DNA from 3 places in the Pseudomonas sp. EA_35y_Pfl2_R5 genome. Region 2 is predicted to be linked to each of the others. Evidence: predicted binding sites of a transcription regulator. Region 2 holds the regulator's gene; each other region holds the start of a gene.
What was found. Region 2 encodes FliA, which starts transcription of late flagellar genes. Its sites were predicted from a motif close to CTAAAGTTTNNNNNNNNNNNGCCGNTAA; they were not measured.
Positions count from the first base shown of each region.

Region 1: the regulator FliA is predicted to act here: its motif matches at 1,350-1,377, upstream of AACX99_RS04910 (flagellin).
Region 3: the regulator FliA is predicted to act here: its motif matches at 2,600-2,627, upstream of flgM (flagellar biosynthesis anti-sigma factor FlgM).

Region 1 is NZ_CAXAOW010000002.1:209,793-213,896, reverse strand. Features, by position in the region: gene AACX99_RS04915 (flagellin) at 1-1,095, shown strand, start outside; gene AACX99_RS04910 (flagellin) at 1,472-3,079, shown strand; gene AACX99_RS04905 (flagellar protein FlaG) at 3,152-3,541, shown strand; gene fliD (flagellar filament capping protein FliD) at 3,616-4,104, shown strand, end outside.
Region 2 is NZ_CAXAOW010000005.1:180,361-184,464, reverse strand. Features, by position in the region: gene flhF (flagellar biosynthesis protein FlhF) at 1-997, shown strand, start outside; gene fleN (flagellar synthesis regulator FleN) at 1,075-1,905, shown strand; gene fliA (RNA polymerase sigma factor FliA) at 1,902-2,648, shown strand; gene AACX99_RS12150 (chemotaxis response regulator CheY) at 2,745-3,119, shown strand; gene AACX99_RS12145 (protein phosphatase CheZ) at 3,139-3,927, shown strand; gene AACX99_RS12140 (chemotaxis protein CheA) at 3,939-4,104, shown strand, end outside.
Region 3 is NZ_CAXAOW010000002.1:366,370-370,473, reverse strand. Features, by position in the region: gene AACX99_RS05640 (TIGR04283 family arsenosugar biosynthesis glycosyltransferase) at 1-221, shown strand, start outside; gene AACX99_RS05635 (TIGR04282 family arsenosugar biosynthesis glycosyltransferase) at 218-829, shown strand; gene AACX99_RS05630 (flagellar brake protein) at 832-1,581, opposite strand; gene AACX99_RS05625 (flagella synthesis protein FlgN) at 1,663-2,130, opposite strand; gene flgM (flagellar biosynthesis anti-sigma factor FlgM) at 2,216-2,560, opposite strand; gene flgA (flagellar basal body P-ring formation chaperone FlgA) at 2,718-3,476, opposite strand; gene AACX99_RS05610 (chemotaxis protein CheV) at 3,550-4,104, shown strand, end outside.

The DNA of each region.
Region 1 (4,104 bases), on a different contig from region 2:
AGCCGCTTCAACAGCAGCTTGGCCAGCGACACCGCGGCGCAAAGCGGCATCGCTGCCAGCACAGTCACCGGCTTCGCCGACATCACCTCGACCGATGTGGGCTACGCCTCATCGCCGGCGACCACCGACGGTCTGACCATCAAGGGCAAGCTCGGCGAGGCTTCGATTGGTTTGGTCGACGGCAGCTCGGCACGCGAATTGGCCACTGCCGTCAATCGCGCTACCGACTCCACCGGTGTCACCGCCAGCGCACGCACCTCGGTGCGCTTGCAACAGGACGCTAGTGGCGGCTTCACCAACACCGATATCTCCGGCACCATCAGTTTCACGCTGTATGGCGCCAATGACGCCAAGGTCGGCGACGGCGTCGCGATTTCCGCGACCATCTCCGATTGGGGCGACTTGTCGGGGCTGGCCGACGCGATCAACAAGGAAACCGGGCGCACCGGCATCAGTGCCAAGATATTGGTCAACGGTGCCTTGGAGATGGTCAACGAGCGTGGCGACAATATCGCCATCGATGGATACACCGCCGAGGGTTCCACGGGTAATACCATCGCTGCCGAGATGCAGACCCTGGCGTTCAACGGCGATAACAGCGTCGACGATGCGGCGGATGCCAGTGACACCGTTGGCGTAGTCGCGACTCTAACCGGCGATGGCACGAACGGCGCGGTGGCGGTTGGTCAGGTGCGTTTCGAGTCGCCGGATGCCTTCAAGGTCGAGAACTTCGACACCGTCGATGGTGGTGTTCAAGCAGCTGACGTTTATAGCTTGCTTGAGTCGGTCGACGAGGTGGACGTGAGTACCTATGTTGGCGCACAGAACGCGCTGGGCATTATCAGCGCGGCAATTTCCAACATCGATAGCCAGCGTGCTCAACTGGGTGCGGTGCAGAACCGTTTCGAGAACACCATTTCTAACCTGCAAAACATCGGTGAAAACGCATCGGCTGCGCGCAGCCGGATTCGTGACACCGACTATGCGGCGGAAACCTCGGAGCTGACCAAGAACCAGATCCTGCAGCAGGCCGGTACCGCGATTCTGGCTCAGGCCAACCAGCTACCTCAGGCTGTGCTCAGCTTGCTTCAGTAATAACCTTGCTGTGACGGCAGGGCGGGGCGGAGCGATCCGCTCCGCCCTGTTGTCGTTTATCCGCCTCTATCTATGGTCGCCCTCCGGTGCCCAGCCAGGCCTAAACTATCCCGTCGGGCTGCCGATAGCCTCGTAGGCAGGGGCTCAGGTCGACCGAATCTATAGCGTCAAGTTTTCAACATGACTGCAACGGCTTGTGTAACTGCCTGATCGAACGGCAAAAAAATATCCAAAAATTTTCTTGCCGAAGCTGCCTAAAGTTGCTCCGGGCAGCGCCGATACAAAGATCGAATGCGAACTTAATAGGGTGTCTGAGCAAACAGCCCCGAAGCTCGCGAGCTCAGGCAAACTTAGCGGTCCTTTGGAGGCAAATACCATGGCCCTTACAGTCAACACAAACGTAGCGTCGCTGAACACTCAGCGTAACTTGGGCAGTTCGGCCAAAGGCCTGGATACGTCCCTGCAACGCCTTTCCACTGGCTTCCGTATCAATAGCGCTAAAGACGATGCGGCTGGTCTGCAGATTTCCAACCGTCTGACCAGCCAGATCAACGGCCTTAACGTTGCGGTGCGTAACTCCAACGACGGCATCTCCCTGGCGCAAACCGCTGAAGGCGCGTTGCAGCAGTCCACCGGCATTCTGCAGCGTATGCGCGATCTGGCACTGCAGTCCGCTAACGGCTCCAACGGCGCCAGCGAACGTGCCGCTCTGCAGGGCGAAGTAGCGCAACTGCAGCAGGAGTTGAACCGTATCGCTGAAACCACCAGCTTCGGTGGCCGTAAGATTCTCGACGGTACCTTTGGTTCGCAAAGCTTCCAGGTCGGCGCTAACGCCTTCGAGACCATCAGCGTTTCGGTCGGTGCGGCCTCTGCGTCGCGCATTGGTGCCAGCCGCTTTAACAGCAGTGTATCCAGTGAAACCGATGCGCAAAGCGGTATCGCCGCTAGCGTCGTGACCGGCTTCGCCGACATCACCTCCACCGACGTAGGTTATGCCTCGTCGCCGGCCACCACCGATGGCCTGACCATCAAGGGTAAACTGGGCGAAGCCTCGGTTGCTTTGGTTGATGGCAGCTCGGCGCGTGACCTTTCTAATGCCGTGAACCGTACTGCGGATTCCACCGGTGTGACGTCTACTGCACGCACCTCGGTCCGTCTGCAGCAGGATGCCAGTGGTGGTTTCACCAACACCGATACGTCCGGCACCATCAGCTTCAACCTCTATGGCTCTAATAACGCCAAAGAAGGCGACGCTGTGGCGATCTCCGCCAGTATTACTGATTGGGGTGATCTCTCCGGTTTGGCTGATGCGATCAACAAGGAGACCGGTCGTACTGGTATCAGTGCTCGGGTGCTGAACAACGGCGCGCTGGAAATGACCAGCGAGCGTGGCGATAATATCGCGATCGACGAATACACTGCTACCGACTCGGCGGATGCTGCGGTCGCGGCTGAGCTCCAGACGCTGTCCTTCGATGGCGACAACGGTATCGATGATGCTGACGATGCTAGCGATACCGTAGGTACTGCTGCTGCCCTGACCGGTGACGGGACCGATGGTGCCACCGCTGTAGGCCAAGTGCGCTTCGAGTCGCCGGATGCCTTCGAGGTCGAGAACTTCGATACCATCGACGGTGGTAATCAGGCTGCGAGCAAGTTCAGCGTGCTAGAAGCGGTGGACTCGATCGATATCGGTACGGCGATTGGTGCGCAGAACGCCTTGGGTATCATCAGCTCGGCGATCTCCAACATCGACAGCCAGCGTGCTCAACTCGGTGCGGTACAAAACCGCTTCGAAAACACCATCTCCAACTTGCAGAACATTGGAGAGAACGCTTCCGCTGCTCGCAGCCGGATTCGTGACACCGACTATGCTGCTGAAACTTCGGAACTGACCAAAAATCAGATCCTGCAGCAGGCCGGTACCGCGATTTTGGCTCAGGCTAACCAGTTGCCGCAGGCTGTACTCAGTCTGCTCGGCTAAGGGTAGAAGCGCTAGACTACGGGGGGGAGGGCATGGCTCTTTCCCCCGTTCCCTCATTGTGAGGATAAAGTGATGGACATTGGTTCAGTTCAAAATTCCCCAACTGCTGTACCCACTAAGGTAGAGCGGACTCAAAGTGCTACGGCGGGTAATGCCGTAGAGGGCGCTCTTGAGCAGAGAGTTGCTCAAGATAGTGTTGCAGATCAATCTGTTAGCACTGCATCTTCCCCTCAAGCATCCAGGGAGGATGTTGAAGCGGCTGTAGCGACCATCCAAGACTTTGTTCAGACGGTTCGCCGTGACCTAAATTTTTCGCTTGAAGAGGGCACTGGTCGAGTTGTTGTGAAAGTCACTGACTCTGGCTCTGGTGATGTAATTCGACAGATTCCGTCAGAAGAAGCGCTGCAGCTGGCTGAAAATCTCTCGGAGGTTCGCAGCCTGCTGTTTAAGGCTGAAGCTTAGCCACAGGCTTGGCATGGCTTTTGACTGTTTATGCTCACGAGGCTTAAACAGTCGAGTTTTTGACGAGGTGCATCATGGTAGGTATCACAGGTATCGGTTCAGGGATCGACATCGACAGCATCGTAAAAGCGTTAGTCGATTCTGAGCGCGCGCCCAAGACTTCCCAACTTGATCGTCTTGAAAAAGTAACCACTACACGAATTTCCGCGCTGGGCACCTTGACGGGCGCGCTGAATGCATTCAAGTCGTCGGTTGACGCGCTTAATAAAACGTCCTTGTTTGAGTCGCGTACAGCGAGTTCTTCGAACACCAGTGTGCTTAAGGCCACTGCTGCAACTACTGCCCCTGCGGGAAGCTATAACGTTCAGGTACAACAGCTGGCTACTAGCAGTAAGGTTGCGCTGCAGTCAGTTGCGGGTGGAAATAGTGCAACCTTCAACAGCGGCAAGCTGAATATTTCAACCACCAGCAATAATTTCAGCGTTGATATAACCGCCGAGAACAACACGCTGGCGGGCATGCGTGATGCTATCAATGAAGCAGGTAAGGACAGTGGCATCAGC
Region 2 (4,104 bases):
TAGCTTGGCTGCCGTAATGCGTAAATCGCAGGCGGCGCCTGCTGCGGCCACCGATCAGCGCGCGCTGGATGCCATGCGTTTCGAACTGCACGGCCTGCGCGAATTGATTGAAGTGCAGCTGGGCTCCATTGCCTGGGGCCAATTGCAGACCCGCCGCCCGCAGCAGGCCAATTTGTGGCGTCGCCTGCAGCGCATGGGGCTGTCGGCCGAATTGTCGAAGGCGCTGCTGGAGCGTGTCAGCGGCGTGAACGAACCTCGTCAGGCCTGGCGCATGTTGCTCGCGCACCTGGCTCATGCAATCAAAACGCCGAAGCAGGAACCGATGGATGAGGGCGGTGTGATCGCTTTGGTGGGGCCGGCCGGCATGGGCAAGACCACCACCCTGGCCAAGCTGGCCGCGCGCTACGTGCTCAAGTACGGCGCGCAGCATATTGCCCTGGTCAGCCTGGACAGCTACCGCATTGGTGCTCAGGAGCAACTCAAGACGCTGGGGCGCATTCTCAATGTCCCAGTGACCTTGGTTGACCCCGGTCAGTCATTGACCCAGGCTTTGGCCCCATTGGCACGTAAGCGTGTGGTATTGATCGATACTGCAGGCTTACCCGCTAATGATCCGGCCCTGCGCATGCAACTGGAAACGCTGGCCAGCCGTGGTGTCAACGCTAAAAATTATCTGGTAATGGCGGCCACCAGCCAGAGTCAAGTCCTGAAAGCCGCCTACCATAGTTATAAGCGCTGCGGTTTGTCTGGCTGCATCCTGACCAAGGCGGATGAAGCGACGAGTCTGGGTGAGGTTTTAGGACTGGCTATTAGCCAGCGTCTACCGGTAGCCTATCTTACTGATGGGCCACGCATTCCCGATGATTTGCAGGTTCCGCGCAGTCATCAATTGGTTAGTCGGGCCGTGGGGCTGCAGGCCAATCAAGATCCAAGCGAGGATACGATGGCGGAGATGTTTGCCGGCCTTTACCAGCAACCTGCACGACGCGTGAGTTAAGTGCCATGCTGTTGGAATTGAACCGCGCTTAGCCGACCAAGTGGCTCCAGTCGAAGTTAGACAAGGTGTGTAGAAATATGGGTATGCATCCCGTACAGGTGATTGCGGTGACCGGCGGCAAAGGTGGCGTCGGTAAGACCAATGTGTCGGTGAACCTGGCGTTGGCCCTGGCTGATCTTGGTCGCCGGGTGATGCTGATGGACGCCGACCTGGGCTTGGCCAACGTCGATGTGCTGCTTGGTCTGAGCGCCAAGCGCACCCTGGAAGACGTCATCAGTGGTGAATGTGAACTGCGCGATGTGCTGTTGCAGGGCCCCGGTGGCGTTCGCATCGTGCCGGCTGCGTCTGGCATTCAGAGCATGGTGCAGCTGTCGCCCATGCAGCATGCTGGGCTGATCCAGGCGTTCAGCGATATCAGTGACAACCTCGATGTGCTGATTATCGACACCGCCGCCGGTATCGGTGATGGCGTGGTCAGCTTCGTGCGCGCGGCTCAGGAAGTGCTGGTGGTGGTGTGTGATGAGCCAACGTCGATTACTGACGCCTATGCGCTGATCAAACTGCTTAACCGCGATCACGGCATGAATCGTTTCCGCGTATTGGCCAACATGGCTCACAGCCCGCAGGAAGGTCGTAACCTCTTTGCTAAGCTGACTAAAGTCACTGACCGCTTTCTCGACGTTGCCCTGCAGTACGTAGGTGCAGTTCCTTATGACGAGTCAGTGCGCAAGGCCGTGCAGAAACAGCGTGCGGTTTATGAAGCCTTCCCGCGTTCGAAGTGCGCGCTGGCGTTCAAGGCGATAGCCCAAAAAGTCGATGCCTGGCCATTACCGGCCAATCCGCGTGGTCATTTGGAGTTTTTCGTTGAGCGTCTGGTGCAGCAACCGATCGCAGACACGGCCATATGACAGCAGCTTCTGGACTTCGTATGTATAGCAAGGCGCAGGCGCAGGATTCCCAACATCAATTGATCGAGCGCTACGCGCCCTTGGTCAAACGCATCGCCTACCACCTGTTGGCGCGCTTGCCGGCTAATGTGCAGGTCGACGACTTGATCCAGGCTGGGATGATCGGCTTGCTCGAAGCGTCAAAAAAATACGACTCCAGTAAAGGTGCCAGCTTTGAGACCTTCGCCGGTATTCGCATTCGCGGCTCCATGCTTGATGAAGTGCGTAAAGGGGACTGGGCCCCACGCTCAGTGCATCGCAATAGCCGCATGGTCAGCGACGCGATTAGAAAAATTGAGGCCAGAACCGGCAGAGACGCTAAAGATCAAGAGGTTGCGGCCGAACTCCAATTGAGTCTCGAGGATTACTACGGCATTCTTGGCGACACTTTAGGCAGCCGCCTGTTCAGCTTTGACGACCTTTTGCAGGACGGCGAGCACGGTGGGCTGGGTGAAGACGCTGGCAGCAACCATCTCGAACCTTCTCGTGATCTGGAAGATGAACGCTTTCAGGCGGCCTTGGCAGATGCCATTGCCAACCTGCCGGAGCGCGAGCGCCTAGTGTTAGCGCTATATTACGATGAAGAATTGAATCTTAAAGAGATCGGTGAGGTGTTGGGGGTTAGCGAATCACGTGTAAGCCAACTACACAGTCAGTGTGCCGCTCGTTTACGCGCTCGTTTGGGCGAGTGGCGCGCACATTGAGTTTACTCGCTAACGCTAGGCCGGTTTCACGATTAAAAGCGTACACAGGGTGCTGGGTGCGTTTGGGACTGTACGGAGGTCGACTTGGACAAGAACATGAAAATCCTCATCGTTGATGACTTTTCAACGATGCGACGGATCATCAAGAACCTCCTGCGTGACTTGGGGTTCACCAACACAGCGGAAGCCGATGATGGCGTGACCGCGCTGCCCATGCTGCAGAGCGGCAGTTTCGATTTTCTGGTGACGGACTGGAACATGCCCGGTATGACGGGTATCGACCTGCTGCGTGCAGTGCGTGCGGATGAGCGCCTGAAAACTCTGCCGGTGTTGATGGTAACCGCTGAGGCCAAGCGCGATCAGATCATCGAAGCAGCCCAGGCTGGTGTTAACGGTTATGTAGTCAAGCCGTTCACTGCCCAGGTACTGAAAGAGAAGATTGAAAAAATCTTCGAACGCGTCAACGGCTGATGTCTGCCATGAGGTTGCTATGGAACATAAAGATTCCGCTCAGGGTGATCTTGAGTCGTCCCTGAAACACAACGCTCGCCAACTGGTAGATAGCCTGGAACAAGGCAACTTTGGTGAAGCGGTACAGCTGATACATGAGCTCAACAAAGCGCGTGACCGCGGCTTGTATCACGAAGTCGGCAAGCTGACCCGTGAGCTGCACAACGCCATCGTCAACTTCCAGCTAGATCCCCGTGTGCCACACGCCACTGAGGTCTCGCAAATTACCGATGCCACCGAACGCCTGAATTACGTGGTGACGATGACCGAGAAAGCGGCCAATCGCACCATGGATCTGGTTGAGCAGAGCGCACCATTGGTTAATGACCTCAGTGATGAGGCGCAGAGTCTGAGCGCTGACTGGGGGCGCTTTATGCGCCGCGAGATGAGCGCCGATGGCTTTCGTGAGTTGGCCAAGCGTGTGGAGTTGTTTCTCGCGCGTAGCGAGCGTGACGGCGCCAAGATATCGGGTCACCTCAACGATATTCTCCTGGCTCAGGACTATCAGGATCTGACGGGGCAGGTGATCAAGCGTGTAACCCAGCTGGTGACCGAGGTGGAAAGCAATCTGCTGAAACTGGTGTTGATGGCCAGCCAGGTAGACCAGTTCGCCGGCATTGAGCACAACCATGAGCTGCTACGCGCCGAACAAGAACAACAAAAAGAGCCTTCCCGTGGTGAAGGTCCGCAGATTCATGCCGATAAGCGTGAAGACGTCGCATCCAATCAGGATGATGTCGACGACCTGCTTTCCAGTCTGGGATTTTAGGAGCACGTCTTATGAGCTTCGGCGCCGATGAAGAAATCCTCCAGGACTTCCTGGTAGAGGCCGGCGAGATTCTTGAACTACTGTCCGAGCAGCTGGTAGAGCTGGAAAGCCGCCCGGACGACATGAATCTGCTCAACGCTATTTTTCGCGGGTTTCATACCGTCAAAGGTGGTGCCG
Region 3 (4,104 bases), on a different contig from region 2:
CGCCGATTCCGTTAATGGAGGATTTGCATCTGTGCCGCCGTTTGAAGGCGCTGGCATGGCCGCGTTGTCTGCGCCCGCCGCTGGTGACTTCTAGTCGGCGCTGGGAGCAGAACGGAATCTGGCGTACCGTGGTGCTGATGTGGTGTTTGCGGCTGGCCTATTACTGTGGTGCCAGCCCGGAAAAACTGGCTCGTCAGTACCGTCGAGGGTCGCTGCTATGAATCTGTCGATCTCATTGCATATGCTCGCTAGAGCACCCGTTGCGGGGCGGGTAAAGACACGGTTGATCCCAGCATTGGGTGCGCAGGGCGCTTGTGATTTGCAGCAGTTGTTGCTGGAGCGCGCCTTGCAGTTACCGGCTCATGGCTTTAGCGAGCGCTTTCTCTGGCTGGATGATTTGCCGGATGCTGGTTTGCAGCAGCTGGCGCTAAACCTCGGCTGGACGCTGGTAGAGCAACCGGCTGGCGATCTGGGTGAACGTATGCGCCGTATTGCCACTCTGGGGTTGGCCGAAAGCGATGCGGTAATTCTGATCGGCAATGACTGTCCGGCGCTCGATGGCAATTATCTGCAGGCGGCGTGTGGCGCTCTACAGGAGCAGCCCGTGGTGATCGGGCCGGCCGAAGATGGCGGTTATGTGTTGCTGGGGTTGCGTCGCATGACCGCCAGCTTGTTCAGCGATATGCCGTGGGGCACGGAGCGGGTCTTCGATATAACGCTGCAACGCTTGCAGCAGCTGGACTGGTGTCCAGCGCTGCTGACTATGTTGTGGGATGTGGATCGGCCTGAGGACCTGTCACGCCTGGCGGCGTTGGATATCCTTATCTGACGCTAGAACAGCCCGTCGCTTTCGACGCGGCGCGCTTCACGTTGTAGCTGGTAGACGAAGCGTTCGACCAATCGCTGTTCCTGGCCGTTGATGCGATGGAAGCGTGCGCCGACAAAGGTGGTGTCGACCTTCTCCTCGTACTGCACATGACGCATTTCAATGGCAGTGGTCATGGCGCCGAAAGGAAATCTCGCAGTAAAGCGTTCGTATACCTGGCCAGCTTGCAGGCTGCTGCTGATATTGCCCGGGAAGCGCAATTTGCAGCCGGTTGCCGAGATGTCCAGCAATAACCCGGGTAGGGCGGTGCGCAGCTTATCGCCGGCCAGCTCAACTTTGATCAGTTCTGCCTGTTTGAGCGGGGCGCGGAAGGCGCTGCGCCGTTGGTGATAGGTCACCTCAAGCGGCATCGGGCTCAAGTAGCAGCGCGCGCCCTCATGCTCGGCAATACGCACGTTCTCTTCGCATTTCCAGGCTACGCGCACACCTTCATGAAAGGCCTCGACATTGAAGGCTTCGCCGTTGGCCAGGTAGCGCTCGCCGTCACTTGGCATCAGTTCATCGAGAATCAGCAGCTTCTTGTCGCGATCAACTTCGATCACGTAGCTCTGGAAGCGTTGATTACGTTCGTGGAAGGTGATGATCAGCGGGTCATGGTTTTGTTGCAGTTGGCGCAGGTTGGCAACTATTTCCACCGGTGCCTTGAGCACCTTGGGCGGCTGCGGGCCATCTTCCTGGCTAAAAGGACTGGACACGGTCCATAACTCTCCGAGCAAATGCTATGGCACTAGCATACTGGCAATGTGACAGTATGTCCCCTGTGCCTTTTATAGGTTTCAGGCCTGGCTGAGCGGGCGCTGCTGGCCGATTCTAGCGGCACTGCCGCGGCTGTCATAGAGGCTGGGCGTCTCGTTGCCACGTAGAATGCCGAGCATGCTCTGGGCTGAGGCTTGGCTTGAGCGAATCAGGCGGCCATTGCGCAAGTTTGCCGCTTGGCAGCGTTCGAGCAGGGCATTGAGCTGATCGCCGCGCTCAAGCAGCAGTTCGCCCTGATTGGACTGTGCAGCAAGGGCTTGCAGGCCTTCGCGATTGGGGGTGAGGTTAAGGCTGGCGAGTGCTTGGCTGCGTTCTTTGCCATGCTGGTCGAGCAGGGTTAGCAGCGGTAGTTTTTCCGCCAAAATGCCCTGCAGGCGGGGTAGGTCGCGATCATTCAGGGCTTGGAATTCGGTGTCGATCAATTCAAGCAACTGCTCGGCCGTGCCGATATCGTTGGTGAATAGTTCAAGCAGGTTGGTGTCGTGCATTGCGGGCTCTTCGGGGTAATAAGCGCTTCAAGGCATTGCTTGAAGCGTCTATTGGGCGACCATTTACCCCAGCGTAGCCCTGTGACTAGCGCTGGGACTCGAAATTAAGCAGTTTGCTGGCGACGCGCTGGCTATCAACTTGGTAGCTACCGTCTTCGATTGCCTGCTTGAGCTGGGCGACACGCTCTTTGTTTACGGTTGGCTGATCGCGCAGTTTTTCGCTAACTTTTTGCAACTGCTGAGCCTCACGGCTTAATTGTACCGACTCGCCGCTCTTGCCGGCCTGCTGCGCCTGCTCAGCAGGTTTGGCTGCGTTCTCAGGTTGTTTGCTGCCGATGGCTTCGTTCTTGCCACCTGCCTGCGCACTACCGGTCCGCCCCGAGTTTGCTGGCGTTGCGGCATTGTTGAGCCGGTTGATGTCGATGACCATGATGCAAAACCTCGAACAGTATTTGGACGCTTGCCTAGCTTGTCGGCATTGCCTTGGAAAACTTTAGGGCAAAAATATGTGCGTCAGATAACAGTCTAAACACAGTGTGAATAATCGTCAGCTTTATGAGTGCACAAAGTTAAGACAAGAGTCATGGCTACATCGCCACTTCAACCTGTCCAGGCCCGACCACACGAGCTCGGATGACTCGATTCGAGCGTTGGTTGCGCACGCTTATCTGCTTACCAACAACGCCGTCCGACAGGGCTTCACCTGGCATGCGCACACTGATGCCGCGACTGCGGGCACTGATTACGACCTGATCGCCCTTGCGTATGGCTTCCGCTGTTTGCACATGGATCGGTGCCAGCACTTGGTCTGGCGACAGTGGTCGCGTCAATTTTTTGCCAATTGCCTGCTGCAGGCTCGTGAGATAACCCTGATTGAGCAGGCCGACATCGCGTTCGGCCAGTGCGATATCCATAGCCGTCACTACATTGTTGCGCTTGAGTGGACGACTGACGATCACCACTTCACGGTATAGCCGCACTTGCCCGGGGACAAATACTGTCCATGGCGCAGAACCATCACAGCGCACCCTCATTGTCACTCGGCCGATAGGTTCGGCGGGGCTTTCCAGGGTGGTGGTTAGGGGGTGTTCGCATAGCGGCAGCCGCAGGCGTGGGTCGAGCCGGTTGATTTGAATCTCATGGCGGCCAGCGATGTTGCTACGCTGTAAATAATCGCTCACCGCTTGCTCAAGAAAAACTTCGCCAGCGCCGATAAGTTGTTCAGGCCGCGTTACATTGGCTGTTGCCAAGGCGCTATAGCCGAGTGCCAGCAAAGCGGGTACAACTGCCAGCCAGTAGCGGCATTTTGCCATTGAGTGTCGGTTAGTTGTCGTTTCAATGTTCATATGGGTTGGATAGCAAGGTGCGTGCCGCCTGCTACGCTGACAGCAATCTGTTACTCAAATAAGGAGTTTGGGTATGGCCGGTGTGATGGATTCGGTTAACCAGCGAACTCAGTTGGTTGGACAGAATCGTTTAGAGTTGTTGCTGTTTCGTTTGAACAGCAACCAGCTGTATGGGATCAACGTATTCAAGGTGAAAGAGGTGCTGCAATGCCCGAAACTCACCATCATGCCGAAGTCCAGTCCGGTCGTTCGCGGTGTCGCTAACATCCGTGGCGGCACTATCCCGATTCTTGATTTGTCCATGGCCACCGGCAGCGCGCCGCTGGCCAATCTCGACAACAGCTTTGTGATCATCACTGAATACAACACCAAGGTTCAGGGCTTTCTGGTGCACTCGGTCGAGCGCATCGTCAATATGAACTGGGAGTCGATTCATCCACCACCCAAGGGAACCGGCCGCGACCATTATCTGACTGCGGTCACCCACTTGGATGACAAGATGGTCGAGATCATTGATGTCGAGAAGATTCTGGCCGAGGTGGCGCCGACATCCGAAGTTATATCCGAAGGTGTTCTTAGTGCTGAGACCCAGGCGCGTGCGGTGAGTTTGCGTGTGCTGACCTGCGAC